Regions from separate parts of the Mesorhizobium sp. M0500 genome, predicted to be linked through region 2. Evidence: predicted binding sites of a transcription regulator. Region 2 holds the regulator's gene; the other holds the start of a gene.
The links. The regulator HrcA, encoded in region 2, represses chaperone genes, less so after heat shock. The targets are predictions, from matches to a motif close to GTTAGCACTCNCNNNNNGNGAGTGCTAAC.

Region 1: NKI70_RS16560 (co-chaperone GroES) is a predicted target of HrcA. The motif match lies at 2,722-2,750, and genes of this name have one in related genera.

Annotation. Positions count from the first base shown of each region.
Region 1 covers NZ_JAMYRB010000008.1:184-7,944, reverse strand. Annotated here, with positions in the region: gene NKI70_RS16580 (ABC transporter ATP-binding protein) at 1-340, opposite strand, end outside; gene NKI70_RS16575 (DUF3606 domain-containing protein) at 705-890, opposite strand; gene NKI70_RS16570 (DUF1488 family protein) at 941-1,315, opposite strand; gene NKI70_RS16565 (hypothetical protein) at 1,728-2,165, shown strand; gene NKI70_RS16560 (co-chaperone GroES) at 2,806-3,120, shown strand; gene groL (chaperonin GroEL) at 3,171-4,814, shown strand; partial or broken gene NKI70_RS16550 (NADH-quinone oxidoreductase subunit D-related protein) at 4,857-4,931, shown strand; gene NKI70_RS16545 (4a-hydroxytetrahydrobiopterin dehydratase) at 4,981-5,346, shown strand; gene NKI70_RS16540 (antibiotic biosynthesis monooxygenase family protein) at 5,343-5,675, shown strand; partial or broken gene NKI70_RS16535 (DUF736 family protein) at 6,060-6,188, shown strand; gene NKI70_RS16530 (DUF736 family protein) at 6,527-6,691, shown strand; partial or broken gene NKI70_RS16525 (hypothetical protein) at 7,755-7,761, shown strand, end outside.
Region 2 covers NZ_JAMYRB010000010.1:108,283-116,043, forward strand. Annotated here, with positions in the region: gene NKI70_RS19490 (RNA polymerase sigma factor) at 1-1,113, shown strand, start outside; gene NKI70_RS19495 (glutathione S-transferase family protein) at 1,129-1,752, opposite strand; gene cysK (cysteine synthase A) at 1,928-2,908, opposite strand; gene NKI70_RS19505 (LysE family translocator) at 3,075-3,692, opposite strand; gene NKI70_RS19510 (PQQ-dependent sugar dehydrogenase) at 3,780-5,135, opposite strand; gene NKI70_RS19515 (hypothetical protein) at 5,235-5,432, opposite strand; gene hrcA (heat-inducible transcriptional repressor HrcA) at 5,469-6,581, opposite strand; gene rph (ribonuclease PH) at 6,728-7,444, shown strand; gene NKI70_RS19530 (VOC family protein) at 7,477-7,761, shown strand, end outside.

The DNA of each region.
Region 1 (7,761 bases), on a different contig from region 2:
GGCCGGCAAGTCGAGCCTGAAAGGCAAGGTTGGCTGCCACATCAAGCGAAGGGATCAGGTTGAACTGCTGGAACACAAGTCCGACTGTTCCCCGCCGCAGGGCGGCAAGGGCCGTATCGTTCAGCCCCACAATATTGGTACCGCCAAGGTGGATTTCTCCCGCATCAGGGCTGTCGAGCCCTGCAACGAGGTGCAAAAGCGTGCTCTTGCCGCTGCCAGACTCGCCGGTCAGCGCAAGGCTCTTGCCCGCCTCCAGCGAAAGATCGATCCCGTGCAGAACATGCAACGGCCCTTCGCCAGTGGGGTAGAATTTGTCGATCTGGTCCAGCCTCAGCAGCATGTTACTCCCCGGAGGCCCGCGTGCTTCTGACACGGCATGCCAGTGAAATAGCGCCAAACAACGACCCCTTTCATACAGCCTCCAAACCCACTGCCTTAAATGGTTTTCTTCAGAGGCTCGCGTTTTGCATCTAACGCGACCTCCACTTGGAATTCGATGTACAATTACGATCTAGAGCGGTTCTCAGCTAGGCGGGATAGGCGTTGACCGTGCCGTCGCAACTCACTCTCCAAACGGAACTGGAGCGCTGCCTTCAATTCCTCAGCAGTGCCGATGCCGTTGCTGAAAAGCGCCATGATTATGCCTGCAGCCTGGTCACACTCAGGCGTGCTTGGCTCTATGCCAGCCTCACGGGAATACGCGATCAAACCTTTCGGGCAAAGAGTTCCTCTTCGATCTTTGCGCGGTTGTTTCCATACTTTTTTACCAGCCTGAGGGCATCAGCCCGTTCGAGATGGTGCTTCTTCATGAGGTACCCGACTTCATAGTCTTCGCCACCGTCGACCCGTGCTCTGTCTTGCGGACCACGCTTTGACTTGTCGTCTGCCATGACAACCTCCATGGGCGATCGCCTCGCCCAAACGTGTCAAGGATAATCCTCTAATCGACGGGGACAAGGACGTAGTCGCCAACCATGTCGAAACCGCACAACTCCGCGGTCGCAGGGATAAGCCGATCCCTTACGGGGAACGCTTTGCTCGTCCGCCGTTCGAAGCGTCGAGGTCTTCTGGGCTGGTACACGTTCTTGCGGCCGTGGGAGGAAGCTTTCCGCGCGACATCACGAATGGAGTCCCTTGATGCATCGAAGGTCGCCAAATAACCCGCTTCGGCTGTGGCTGCTTCCGGTTTTGCGTTCGCGAGCGCTTCAATCTCAATCAAGAACGGCATTTCAAACATGCCATCGTAGCCGAGAAAATGGAGGTATTGTCCGGCCTCGTCGTAGCTGCGGCTTCGGTTCGGAAAAGTCAGCGCCAAGGTTGAACATACCTCAAGCCGTCAAGAACCGCGTAGCGAACGTCTGTTGCAGGCTCGCGGCCTTGCGTCTCTTCGCATTGTGCGCGTTCAGAATTACGGCGGTTTCGAAGCTAAACTGCCACTCGCTTGATCCCGCTGCCCGGCCAGCGATGGAGCCGGGCTACTCTAGCACAGACTCTGCCCGTCGATCACCTCGATCGGCACGGACTCCAGACCGACATCGTCGAACAGCCGCGCACTTGACCGCGTTCGCCAAATTAATGGCCGGATCTTTGCGAAGCCTCCGCATTTTTGTGGGGGGAAGCCCTCCCAGCATCATCGTGATTGGACTTCACGATCGGTCGGAGTCACGCTGGCCGCAGGTATAAGAAGGATATGGGTGGGCCAACTATCGTCCGAATAGGAGGCTAAAATGAAGCACCAGACGCTTGAGCAACTGCAGATCGTCGCCGAGATCGATCAGGACTACCTGCGCCAGGCCATGTCGCGCAGCGAACGTCTTGAACGCTGGGCGGAGCTCCTTGAACGGAACCCTGACCGGCGACTCTCGACGCTACACCAAACCGAGTATCAGCCGGTTAGATCACGCGGGGCCATGCGCGGCGACGGCTCGCCGATCTCAGTCGCTTTCGAGGATCCTGTCCTCCGCGCCGCCGGGTTGGAAAGCGACAACTACGGCGAAGCGAAGCGGTTCTTCGAACTGACCGACAGGCAATTGCATGAGATCATCTGCTATTGTCATTTCGGCGCGACGGTGAGCGCCGTAACGGCCGCCCGTCACATCCGTGCGGCGATTGCCGGGAGACAGCCCGGCATGTTCGCTCGGATGCGTGAGGCGTTCGTCGGATAAAGCCGGAGCCGTTTCGCAGCATCATTTTTGAAGCGGCTCGCATGGAAAGCCGCCGCCGTAGCGCGGGCAAGCGCTCCCCACGCGGGGAGGCTGCGTTGCATGAGGGGGTGCGGCTTTCCGCAGGAGCACGCCGACGCCCCTCCTGCATCTTTTCCATCCGAACCGGAAAGATCCCAATGCTGCCAGTACATCCGTGGTCAGCGCCGTGGTTCAAAGGCTCGAACAGAGCGACATGCGCGCCGGATAAGCGCTATACATTCGCTGTCGAAAATTCGGTGCTTCATGGTGGGTCGGAGGTCGCGGACCTATGTCGATCGGGACCGGGAAAGCCAAATCGTGCCAAATTTTCGCGAACTGTATATATCTCTCGATGCACATTCAATCAAGGCTCGATAGGTTTGTCTCGTAATTGCGGATTAATATAGTCTGTTGTCGGCAAAATTAAGAGGGATGAATTACAATAAAATTGCTTATAGCTCCGCCTTTCGGACGGCCAAAAGCGCCGGTAAAAACGACTGATTTCATTTCAAATATTTTCGGTTTGAGGAATTAAAAATTTGGCACTCCTATCATTCGAGTGCCAAAGGGGCTATGTTAAGTGTTGCAGTCGCTCTATGTGCGGCGGCAGAAAGAACCCCCAATGAAATTCCGGCCACTCCACGACCGCGTCGTCATTCGGCGCGCGGAAGGCGATACCAAATCCAAGGGCGGGATCATTATTCCCGACACCGCCAAGGAAAAGCCTCAGGAAGGCGAAGTGATCGCCGTGGGCCCGGGCTCGCGTGACGAGAGCGGCAAGCTGATCCCGCTCGACGTCAAGGCCGGCGATCTCATCCTGTTCGGCCAATGGTCCGGCACCGAGGTCAAGATCGACGGCGAGGACCTCCTGATCATGAAGGAGAGCGACATTTTGGGCATCGTCGAGAAGATCAAAGCGGCCAAGAAAGCCGCCTGACCGGGCGATTTCCGATCCCGCAATTTCAAGACTGAACTGGACGTAAAATCATGTCTGCCAAGGAAATCAAATTCGCTACCGATGCCCGCGACCGGATGCTTCGCGGCGTCGAAATTCTGAACAACGCCGTCAAGGTGACGCTCGGCCCCAAAGGCCGCAATGTCGTCATCGACAAGGCCTATGGCGCGCCGCGCATCACCAAGGATGGTGTCGCCGTCGCCAAGGAAATCGAGCTTGCCGACAAGTTCGAGAACATGGGCGCCCAGATGGTGCGCGAAGTGGCCTCGAAGACCAACGACCTCGCCGGCGACGGCACGACGACAGCCACGGTGCTGGCCGCTTCCATCCTGCGCGAAGGTGCCAAATTCGTTGCCGCGGGCATGAACCCGATGGATCTCAAGCGCGGCATCGATCTTGCTGTGGCTGCTGTGGTGAAGGACATTCAAGCCAGGGCCAGGAAAGTCAAATCTTCGGACGAGATCGCCCAGGTTGGTACGATCGCCGCCAATGGCGACGCGTCGGTCGGCGCCATGATCGCCAAGGCGATGAACAAGGTCGGCAATGAGGGCGTGATCACCGTCGAAGAAGCCAAGACAGCCGAAACCGAACTCGATGTCGTCGAAGGCATGCAGTTCGACCGTGGCTATCTCTCGCCCTATTTCGTCACCGATGCCGAGAAGATGCGCGCGGAGCTGGAGGACCCTTACGTTCTCATCCATGAGAAGAAGCTCGGCAATTTGCAGGCGTTGCTGCCGATCCTCGAAGCTGTGGTGCAAAGCGGTAAGCCGCTGCTGATCATCTCGGAAGACGTCGAAGGCGAGGCGCTAGCAACGCTGGTCGTCAACAAGCTGCGCGGCGGCCTCAAGGTCGCAGCCGTCAAGGCGCCAGGCTTCGGTGACCGGCGCAAGGCGATGCTGGAAGACATTGCCGTGCTCACCGCCGGCCAGATGATTTCCGAGGATCTCGGCATCAAACTCGAGAACGTCACGATCGACATGCTCGGGCGGGCTAAGCGCGTGCTCATCGAGAAGGATACGACGACGATCATCGACGGCGCCGGCGAGAAAGCCACCATCCAGGCGCGCGTCCAGCAGATCAAGTTGCAGATCGAGGAAACGTCCTCGGATTACGACAAGGAGAAACTCCAGGAACGTCTCGCCAAGCTGGCTGGCGGCGTTGCTGTCATTCGCGTCGGCGGCGCGACCGAGACGGAAGTCAAGGAAAAGAAGGACCGCATCGATGATGCGCTGAACGCCACTCGTGCAGCCGTGGAAGAAGGCATCGTTGCCGGCGGCGGTGTTGCGCTTTTGCGCGCCAAGGCAGCTTTGACTGAGCTTACTGGCGCGAATGCTGACATGACGGCAGGTATTTCGATTGTGCTGAGAGCACTTGAAGCGCCGATCCGCCAGATTGCCGAGAATTCCGGCGTTGAAGGTTCGATCGTCGTCGGCAAGCTCTCCGACAGCAAGGATCACAATCAGGGCTTCGACGCCCAGAACGAAGTATATGTCGACATGATCAAGGCCGGTATCGTCGACCCCGCCAAGGTCGTTCGGACGGCCCTGCAGGATGCCGGCTCGATTGCCGCGCTCCTGATCACCGCTGAAGCAATGATCGCGGACATTCCGCAGAAGGTTTCGCCCGCTATGGGTGGCGCGGGAGGTATGGGCGGAATGGGCGGAATGGACTACTGAGCGGCGCCTGAAACTATAGCCAGGACGACGGAAGGCCAGCGACGCGGGCACATGCGAGCCGATATCTCGGCGATCATCGGTTCGCTCGACATCGTGTTCGGGGAGATCGATCGATAGGCTCGTCGCTGTCGTATTTGCTGCTAAAAATGGTCTTGGAGACAAGAACATGACCGACACTCTTGCCGAGAAAACATGTACGCCTTGTCGCGGCGGCGTCCCGCCGCTCACGCGTGATGAAGCCCAACGCTTCCAGGCACAGGCTCCTGATTGGGAGCTGGGTGACGATGCCCACCGCATCCAGCGGAGCTTTCGATGCCGCAATTTCCGGGACGCGCTCACCCTTGTTCAGGAGATCGGTGAGCTCGCCGAAATCGAGGGCCATCACCCCGACATCAGCTTCGGCTGGGGTTATGTGACGGTTTCCCTGAGCACCAAGAAGATCAAAGGACTGCACGAGAACGATTTCATCATGGCGAGCAAGATCGATCGGATGCTCGATCGCGCGGGGCGGCCCCTCGACCGCCAACGGTGACACGGCAAATCCATTGCCAATCAAGTGAGGTCGTTTATGCCACACATCCGTACCGACGATCAGCCCGCAACTCAGATCACTGTTATCGAGCCCGAACCGGACAAGCAGGCCGAGGCATGTCCGTCGTGACCGAGCGAGCGCGCTTTATGGCGCGCCAGCCTGGGTTCATCTCAATCAGCCTGCATCGCAGCCTCGACGGGCGTCGCATCGTCAACTACGTCCAATGGCAGAGTCGCGATCTCTTGCGATCGGCTCATCAAAATTCCGCAGGAGTGGGGTCACTTCGATCAGGTGACGGACGAGATCGATCCCCATCTGTACGATGGTAGCCCAAGTGATAGATAGTGGTCAGTAGGCATGCCGTCCACGTGACCTGAACCGCCGGGTCGAGACACCCGACATGAGCTGGTGAATTTACATGCACCAACGCCCCCTCCATGCACCAGTGCTCTCCGGCGGGCCTGGGGGGCCGATCCGCAATGCACTACGTCGATGTTCCACATTTGACGGCAATCAAGAAAGACAGCGCCATTCGGGTCCACGGTTCCATTGTCCCGGACAAATTTCGATTTCACCGGGCGAGGAGAAGCAAGTGCCAGACAAGGATCGAGTTATTGGATCGGCCAAAAGGGCCAAAGGCACCTCACTCCGCATCGAACTTACGTGGCGCACTGCATAACACCGAGTTCGGGGCAGCATAGAAGAAGACCTCGAGCGAGGGACGCGACTACCCCGTCAAGCTCGACGATCCAAGCTTCTCCGCTCCGATATCTGCGAGCCCGGTCGAGACCGACACCGAGGGCGCGTTCTCGCTCATCGGGTCTCGCCGCGCCGCAGAGTGATCCGACCTAACACGAAGCCCCGCCGCAAGGCGGAGCTTCGCCATATTCAGGTTCGCCACTGCTTGGCACCTCTGTCAGATGCGGCACGTTACACTTTGGCAGGTGCCTTGCGCGCCTTCCTCACCGGCGACTTAACTGCGATTGGGTTTGTTCACAACGCTCTCCGGCGAGCCGTGACGGCTCGCAGTAAACTTCGTCAACGCTTATGAAAGGTGCAACGGAATGGCCCAGATCGGAACCTTCACCTGCAACGACGACGGCTTCTTCGGCAACATCTCAACCCTGGCGCTCGACGGGAAGCTTGCCATCCTGCCCGCCGAGAAATCGAATGCCAAAATATGCCAGACCACCGCGTTCTCTACAAAGACATGGAGATCGGTGCGGCGTGGGATCGCACCGGCGAGAAGGCTGTCGCCTTCTCTCCGTATGCATCGACGATTCATCCTTCGTGCAACCCGATCCGCGCAACTCTGTTCCAATCCGATGCCGAGAAAAGTGCTTAGGGCCTGCACTGGAGCCGGCTCTCGGAGCGCGACGAGCGAGGCTGATCGGATGCTCCTATTGCGCCTCAGCGAGCCTTTCGCGTCAACTCGGGCGCTGGTTAAACACTCCGACCCGATCTCCCGTCAGGCGGCTGGCGTGCGCAGCGAAGGTCAAGGGCAGCGGGACGCTTGCCAATGGCTGCGGACGCTCATCGCGACGCAATTTGCGGCAAGCAGGTCGGCCGGCGAAGCCTTGCCCTTGAAGCGAGCACGGCGGCAGACTGCCTGTGCGTCAGGATAGGGTGTATGCACTGTCGTCCGCAGCACCATGACAATGATGTCTGCATGCTTGGCTCACCCATTCGGCGTCGGCTATTTGCGCGGAACCTCCCACGCATGGTGAATGGCGGGCGCGCTCCAGCAGCACGATCTTATCCGCTGATCCATGGTTTCCGGGAAGCTGCGCGCATCGCTGATCAATGGTGCGGTTTCCATTCCGACGCGCTCTCGGCAGGGAGCGGGCGAGGCGAGCGCCCTCCATTCGCCGGTTTTCGCGCACGGGCGACATCCGGAATGACGTTGCAATGCGTAGCGACCGTGACGCGAATGTTGCGGCAGAGGCAGTGTTCGCGGCGATTCATTCGCCCAACAGTCGGTCGCCGACGAACGTTGCCGTAGTTGACTTAACTGCGGTCGAGCCTCGGCCGGATAGCTTGTGTGTCCGGCTGCGAGACCCGCCGCAGATAGCCTGTTTGTCCAGTGCCCTTCCATAGCATCACGTTGGCAGTGGCATTCCTGGTCAAGCGCATTTCGGTCTGTTGCGTCGCGGGAACTGCAGTGGGAGGGTTGTTTCAGGGGGACGGGGAGAGATGGCGGAGGACGGGAGCGGGACAGCGGGACCGAGAGTGAGGAGCGAGGGCAAGATAAAGCGAGCTGGCGCTCGCCCTCGCTTCGCTCTAAGTATCTGTCTGCACATTATTTTTTCCTGCCCGTGCTGACGTCAGGCGGAATGACGTGAGGTGCGGGGGCTCACGGCCATCGGGTATGCAATTGATCTGAAACGCAAACCCGTAGTGCCGCAGCGATGTGCG
Region 2 (7,761 bases):
CTCGAGCGTTGGCCACAGGCGGGCGTGCCCGACAAGCCGGAAGCCTGGCTGCTGGCGGTGGCACGCAAGCGCCGCGTCGACGCGGTCAGACGGCGGCTGACACGCGAGGCGGGCCGCGACCACCTGAGACTGATCGCCGAGGAGATGGAGGCGCGCATGGCCGAGGAAGACCTGCCGGACGAGCGGCTCAGGCTCATGTTTGCCTGCGCCCATCCCGCGATTGAGGCCGGCGTGCGAGCACCGCTGATCCTGCAGACGGTCCTGGGCTTCGACGCAGCGACCATCGCCTCGGCTTTTCTTGTCTCGCCAGCCACGATGAGCCAGCGGCTGGTGCGCGCCAAGACGCGAATTCGCGAGACAGGCATTCCGTTCCGCGTGCCGGAGCGGGCCGAGCTCGGCGAGCGGCTGGGCACCGTTCTGGAAGCGATCTACGCGGCGTTTGCCGAAGGTTGGTCCGACCCGGCCGGCACCGAAACGCGGCGCCGCAATCTCGCGACCGAAGGCATCTGGCTCGGCCGTCTGATCGCCTCGCTGATGCCGGATGAGCCGGAAGCACTCGGCCTGCTGGCGCTGATGCTGTTCGCCGAGGCGCGGCGTGCAGCCCGGCGCAATGCGGCGGGTGACTATGTGCCGCTGGCCGAGCAGGATCTTGCATTGTGGGACGACACCCTGATCGATGAAGCGGAGGCGCTGCTCGGGCGCGCGGCCGCCGAGGGTGTTGTCGGCCGCTACCAGCTCGAGGCCGCCGTGCAATCCGCCCATACGACACGGCGGCTGACCGGTTGTACCGACTGGGTCGCGATCAAGGAGCTCTACGACGCGCTGTCGGTGATTGCCGGCTCGCCGGTGGTGTCGATCAACCGTGCGGTGGCGATTGCCGAGGCCGAAGGTGCTTCAGCAGGATTGGGCGCGCTTGATCAACTCAGCGGCGACAAGCGGCTGTATGACTATCAACCTTACTGGGCCGCCCGCGCGGGCCTGCTGGCCAGACTCGGCAAAGTTCCGCAAGCGAGCGAGGCCTATGACCGGGCTATCGGCCTCGAACGCGATCCGGCCGTGCGCCGGTTCCTGCAGGAACGACGGGCATGGCTCGGCCACGCGGAAAGACACTGAGACAAGGCGGAGTGCTTAGGCCGGCCACATGTCGTGGGAAGCATTCAGCCTCTTTATCACTCGATGTTCCCGCAAATTGGCCCACAGGCGTTCGATATTCGGCCAAGCGGTTGGAACCTTCGCGACCTCCGGATGCCAGGCCACCAACATGACGAGATAGATGTCGGCCAGCGAGAGCCGGTCGCCGGCCAGCCAGTCATGGCCTGCGAGGGCGGCATCGAGAATGGCGAAGCTGCGATCCATTTCCGAGACCGCCGCCCGTTTGACAGCGTCCACGCCGCGGGGATCGGTCGTGTAGCGATGAGCGTAGAAGAACCGCAGGTCAGCCGAATAGATGACGGAGGACATGAAAAACATCCAGCGCAGGAAGTCGGCACGGTCAGCCGAACTTGCTGCGGGCGCCAGTCCTGCTTCCGGGTGGCGCTCGGCCAGCAGGATGCAGATCGCCGCCGATTCGGTCATCGAGCGTCCGTCCGGCAAGATCAGGACCGGCACCTGGTTCAAGGGGCTGATATCTAAAAAGGCCTGGTCGGGTCGGCCCTTCGGAACGTCGATCTGGTCGAAAGGCACGCCCGCCAAAGCGAGCGCCGCCTCGATGACAAAGCCGCCGGTATTGGCACGCGTATAGAGCTTGTACATGAAGTCCTCCACCTGCCGGGCAGCGACGATTTGATACGGAAGGGACCCGCCGCTCAAGCGAACGACGCCCGCCACAGGTGGTTTTTCAGCGGTCCACGCCGACGCGTGATACAGAGTATTTGATGTCGGAGGGCATCGCGAAGGATCGCTACTGACCGGTCAAAAACGCTCGTGTCTAAGCGCCCAATCCCTCGAACAGGATCGTCGAGAGATAGCGCTCGGCGAAAGAGGGGATGACGACGACGAGGTTCTTGCCCTTGTTCTCGGCCCGCGAGCCGACGACGATCGCCGCTTGCAGGGCGGCACCCGACGAGATGCCGACCGGCACACCTTCGAGCCGAGCGACGAGCCGTGCATTGGCAACCGAATCCTCGTTCGAGACCTTGACGATTTCGTCATAGATCGTCGTGTCGAGGATTTTTGGCGCGAAGCCGGCGCCAATGCCCTGGATCTTGTGCGGGCCTGGCTGGCCGCCCGACAGCACCGGCGAGGCTTCCGGTTCGACGGCGACGACATGCACCGAGGGCTTACGCTTCTTCAGCACCTGGCCGACGCCGGTGATGGTGCCGCCGGTCCCGATGCCGGCAACGAAGATATCGACTTCGCCATGGGTGTCGTTCCAGATTTCCTCGGCCGTGGTGCGGCGATGGATTTCCGGATTGGCCGGGTTTTCGAATTGCTGCGGAATGACAGCGTCGGGCAGCGTTGCCGCCAGCTCGTCCGCCTTGGCGATGGCGCCCTTCATGCCTTTCGGCCCTTCGGTCAGCACCAGTTCGGCACCGAGCAGAGCCAGCATCTTGCGGCGTTCGACGGACATGGTTTCCGGCATGGTCAGGATCAGCTTGTAGCCCTTGGCAGCGGCGGCAAAGGCGAGCGCGATGCCGGTATTGCCCGAGGTCGGCTCGATCAGGGTGGTCTTGCCGGGCGTAATCCTGCCCGAAGCCTCCAATGCCTCGATCATCGACACGCCGATGCGGTCCTTGACCGAGGCGATCGGGTTGAAGAATTCGAGCTTGGCCAGCAGATTGGCGACGACGCCCTTCTCCCTGGCGAATTTATCAAGCCGCACCAGCGGCGTGTCGCCGATCGTCTCGGTGATCGAATTGTAGATGCGGCCGCGGCCGGGCACGTGTGCGGGGGTGGCGGGCTTGTTCATTGATTTCCTCCCAGAGGTCAAGCGGCAAGAGTCGGGCGGGGCCTAGGATAGAGCCATCCGCCGCGCAAGATAGGCTGTCGATCGAAAAATATCCGAGTGAAGTTCGTGCTGAGTACCCCCGCCCTTGCAAGGCGTGGCAATCCTTGGGCGGATTGGCGAAGGAGATCTATTGGCGGGCGGCAATTGCCGCCGCCGCACCGACCATGAAGCCCGCGGCGGTGCGGTTGAGTGCCCTCAGCGCCCGCGGCGACTTCAGGAACCAGCGCGCCTTGGCCGCCAGCGCCAGATAGGGCACCAGCACGACGAGCAGGACGACGATGGTGAGCGCAACGAGGATGCCGTAATCGGCCAGCGTGATCGTCTTCAGATCGACGATGGTCGGGGTGATGGCAAGATAGAAGATCATCGTCTTCGGATTGCCGAGCGTGACGGCGAGGCCGGCTACAAAGCTGGATGCCAAGCCGCCCTTGCCTTTCTTCGCCTCCACCGTCTCCGGCGTGATGCCGCTCGTCCAGAAACGCCAGCCAAGAAAGGCGAGGTAGGCGACGCCCAGCCATTTGATGGCCAGGAAGACCATGCCGAAAGTTTGCGCGACGAAAGCCAGGCCGAGCACCACGGCAGTGAGATAGGTCAGGTCGCCGAGCATCAGCCCGAACGACATGGCCAGCGACGAGCGGAAGCCGGAACCCAGCGCACGCGCAACGAGCGCGGTGACGCCGGGGCCGGGGATGGCCGCGGCGATGCCGAGGGCGGCGCTATAGGCGAGGAACCCGGTGAGTGTCATGATTGGCGCTTGTCGCACAATGTTGAAGTTGGGTGAATTCCCTCGGGCCGAATTCGATTGCGCCAGCGCAGCAGGCGACACCGCCGTTCAGGAGCGGCCGTCTTCGTAGGTAATGCGCCAGATGGTGCCGTTGCCGTCCTCGGTGACGATCAGCGAGCCGTCCTTGGCCATCGCGACACCGACCGGTCGGCCCCAGACGGCGTCGTTCGAGATGACGAAGCCGGTCATGAAGTCCTCATATTCGCCTGTCGGCTTGCCATCCCTGAATTTGAGCCTCACCACCTTGTAGCCGGTCCTGGCGCCACGGTTCCACGAACCATGCATGGCGACGAAGGCGTCACCCTGATAATCCGCCGGGAAGTTCTTGCCGTCGTAGAAGGCTATATTCATCGGCGCCGAATGCGCCTGCATCAATACATCGGGGACAGTGGCCTTGCCGGCGAGGTCTGGCCGCTCGCCCTGATGGCGCGGATCCTCGTTATTGCCGATGTAGTACCAAGGCCAACCATAGAATCCGCCGTCCTTGACCGCTGTTGCAAATTCGAACGGCACATTGTCGCCGAGTTCGTCGCGCTCATTGACGACGCACCACAATGCGCCGGTGGCGGGCTGCACGGTCATGCCCGTACAGTTGCGCAGGCCGGTGGCGACAGTTCGGGGATTTTTCCCATCCGGGTCAAAGGCGAGCACATCGGCACGGCCGTCCTCGGAGCCCCAGGCCGCCCCGAGCGGCTTTGATTTGGCCCAGGCGTCGAGGCCGCTATCCGGCTCCTTACCTATATCCTCGGCGACGTTCGAGGCGGAGCCAACCGACAAATAAAGCGTTTTGCCGTCCTGCGAGAAGGCGATGTCGCGGGTCGTGTGACCACCCGACGGGATTTGGGCGACAATGGTTTCTGGTTTGCCGGATGTCTTCAGGTCGCCATCGCGATAGGGGAAGCGGACGATGCTGTCGCTGTTCGCGACATAAACCCATTGCGGTTTGTCTCCTGGCGGATAGAAGGCGATGCCGTAGGGATAATTGAGCCCCTTGGCGAAGATCGCTTTCTCGATGGGCTTGGCGCTGCCCTCGGCGAGACGATAGACGCGTATTTGGTCGGCATGGCTGTTGGCAACAAACAGGTCGCCATTCGGAGCGACGCGCACGACACGTGGATTGACGATGCCGGATGCGATCATTTCAGCCGAAAAGCCCGACGGCAATTCTGGCTTGGCGCGTTCGGGCCGTTCCGCCACGCCGGCGCCGTTCGAAGCGGATTGGGCGGGGTCGGCTGCCGGCATGTCTCGCGGCCCAATCAGGCGTCGGACGCCAGGCCTGTCGGCGTGCCAATCGCCAAACGCGGCTTCGCCTTTGAGCACATTCTGGTCCGCCTGCTGGGCGGCTGCCGGTGTCGCAACAAGGAGGGCAGCGGCAACAGCCGCAAAGCCGCCAGATCGGATCATCAACGTCCTCCGGGATTCGCCTCGAACAGGGCAAACGGCATCAGGTATTGATCGTTCCAAGCGGCCGTCCAGCACACGAGGATTTGAAGCCGAACCCGTTCAGTTGCCAGAGGCGTAAAAGTCGTCGTCGAGGCGCTTTTCCAGCGCGACCAGATCGGCCGGCAGCGGCAGACCCATCGCCCGCATCTCTTGCAGCTTCTCGCGCAACTGCTCTTGCACCTCGTGCTGATCCTCTGGCTGGTTGATCATTTCTTCGAGCAGCAGACTGATCTGGGCCTTGAACGATTCCAGCGCCATTCTTTTCTCCTCCTTGCGGCAGGCCCGCGGCGGCTCCTAGCTCAGCATGCGCGAAATCAGCTGCGCGGTATAGTCGACCATCGGTACTATGCGCGCATAATTCAGCCGCGTCGGCCCGATGACGCCGAGCGCACCGACGACGCGCGCGTCCTTGTCGCGATAGGGTGCCACCACCAGCGAGGAGCCAGACAGCGAAAACAGCTTGTTTTCCGAACCGATGAATATGCGCACGCCTGGGCCTGCCTCGGCGAGGTCGAGAAGCTGGATCAGCCCATCCTGCGTCTCCAGATCCTCAAACAGATGCCGCAGCAATTCTATGTCGGCCTGGGCAGTGACGTTTTCCAGGAGATTGGCGCGGCCGCGCACGATAAGCCGCCCAGGCACGCCGCTTTCAGCGCCTGCCCAGACCGCCAGGCCCTTCTCGACCAGATCCTGCGACAGCGTGTCGAGGGCTGCCCTGGTCTCTTCCTTGATGCGGGCGATCTCGACCCGCGCCTCGGCCAGGGTGCGGCCGCGGATATGGGCGTTGAGGAAGTTGGAGGCTTCGTGCAATTGCGAGATGGTGATGCCGGCGGGCAGATCGATGACGCGATTTTCGACGTCGCCGTTCTGCGAGACCAGCACGGCCAGCGCCTTGGTCGGCTCGAGCTGGATGAATTCGATGTGCTTAAGCGCCACCTCATTCTTGGCGGCGAGCACGAGGCCGGCGCCGCGCGACATGCCGGACAGCATCTGGCTGGCCTCGGTCAGCATATGCTCCAGCGTCGCGCCCGAGCCGGAGGCGCGCACCTGGGCCTCGATGGTACGGCGCTCCTCGTCGGAGAGGTCACCAAGTTCCATGAAAGCATCGACGAAGAAGCGCAGGCCTGCCTGGGTCGGCAGCCGGCCAGCCGAAATGTGCGGCGCATAGATCAGGCCGAGATGCTCAAGGTCGCTCATCACGTTGCGGATGGTGGCCGGCGACAGCGACGACGGCAGGATGCGCGACAGGCTGCGCGAACCGACCGGCTCGCCATCCCTCAAATAGGAATCGACGATGCGCCGGAAGATGTCGCGCGAACGCATGTCGAGCGATTGAAGCGCGGGCGATTGCAGCGCGTGCGACGGGAGCACGTGCGACTGCAAACCGGGATCGACTGCCTTTGTCATTTCGAGCCAAAAACCTCCGCCCCGAAGATATAGACTTCCGCGGTGTCGGCGCAACCGGTCCATTTTCCTTTGCGCCTCACGCCCCGTGCGGCTACAAGCCGGCCAAGATTCCCCGGCCAAGATTCCGAAGAAAGAAAGAAGCCTGAATGCGCCCTTCCAAACGCCAATTCGACGAAATGCGCCCCATCTCCTTCGAGCGCGGCGTCTCCAAGCATGCGGAAGGCTCGTGCCTGGTGAAGTTCGGCGACACGCATGTGCTGTGTACGGCCAGCCTGGAGGAAAAGGTGCCGGGCTGGATGCGCAACTCCGGCAAGGGCTGGGTGACGGCGGAATACGGCATGCTGCCGCGTTCGACCGGCGAGCGCATGCGCCGCGAGGCTTCGGCCGGCAAACAAGGCGGCCGCACGCTGGAAATCCAGCGGCTGATCGGCCGCTCCCTGCGCGCCGTGGTCGATCTGCAGGCGCTCGGCGAGCAGCAGATCACCGTCGACTGCGACGTGATCCAGGCCGACGGCGGCACGCGCACCGCTTCGATCACCGGCGGCTGGGTGGCGCTCTACGACTGCCTGCGCTGGATGGAAACCCGCCAGATGGCGAGCCTGGGCAAGGTGCTGAAGGATCACGTTGCGGCGATCTCCTGCGGCATCCATGATGGCCAGCCGGTCATCGACCTCGACTATATCGAGGATTCCTCGGCCAGTACCGACGCCAATTTCGTCATGACCGGCAAGGGCGGCATCGTCGAGATCCAAGGCACGGCCGAGGGCGAGCCGTTCTCGGAAGAGCAGTTCGCGGCGCTGATGGGGCTCGCCAAGAAAGGTATTCAGCGCCTGGTCAGCTTGCAGCAAATGGCGGTGGCTTAGCTGCGGTCAATATTGATGAGATTGGCGATCCTGTGACCCCTTCTGCAATCCTGGAATCAGCACTCTACGTGACGGACCTTGCTGCCGCGGAACGGTTCTATTCGGGCGTGCTCGGGCTCGATCTGCTCGGCAAGGTCGATGGCAGGCATCTCTTCTTCCGCTGCGGCGACAGCGTGCTGCTTATGTTCAATGCCGAGGCGACCAAAGTGCCGCCGCCGGCCGACGCCAAGCTCAAAGTACCGCCGCATGGCGCGGTCGGCCAGGGCCATCTTTGCTTCGCCGCAAGCGCGGATGAAATCCCACGCTGGAAAGCGCAT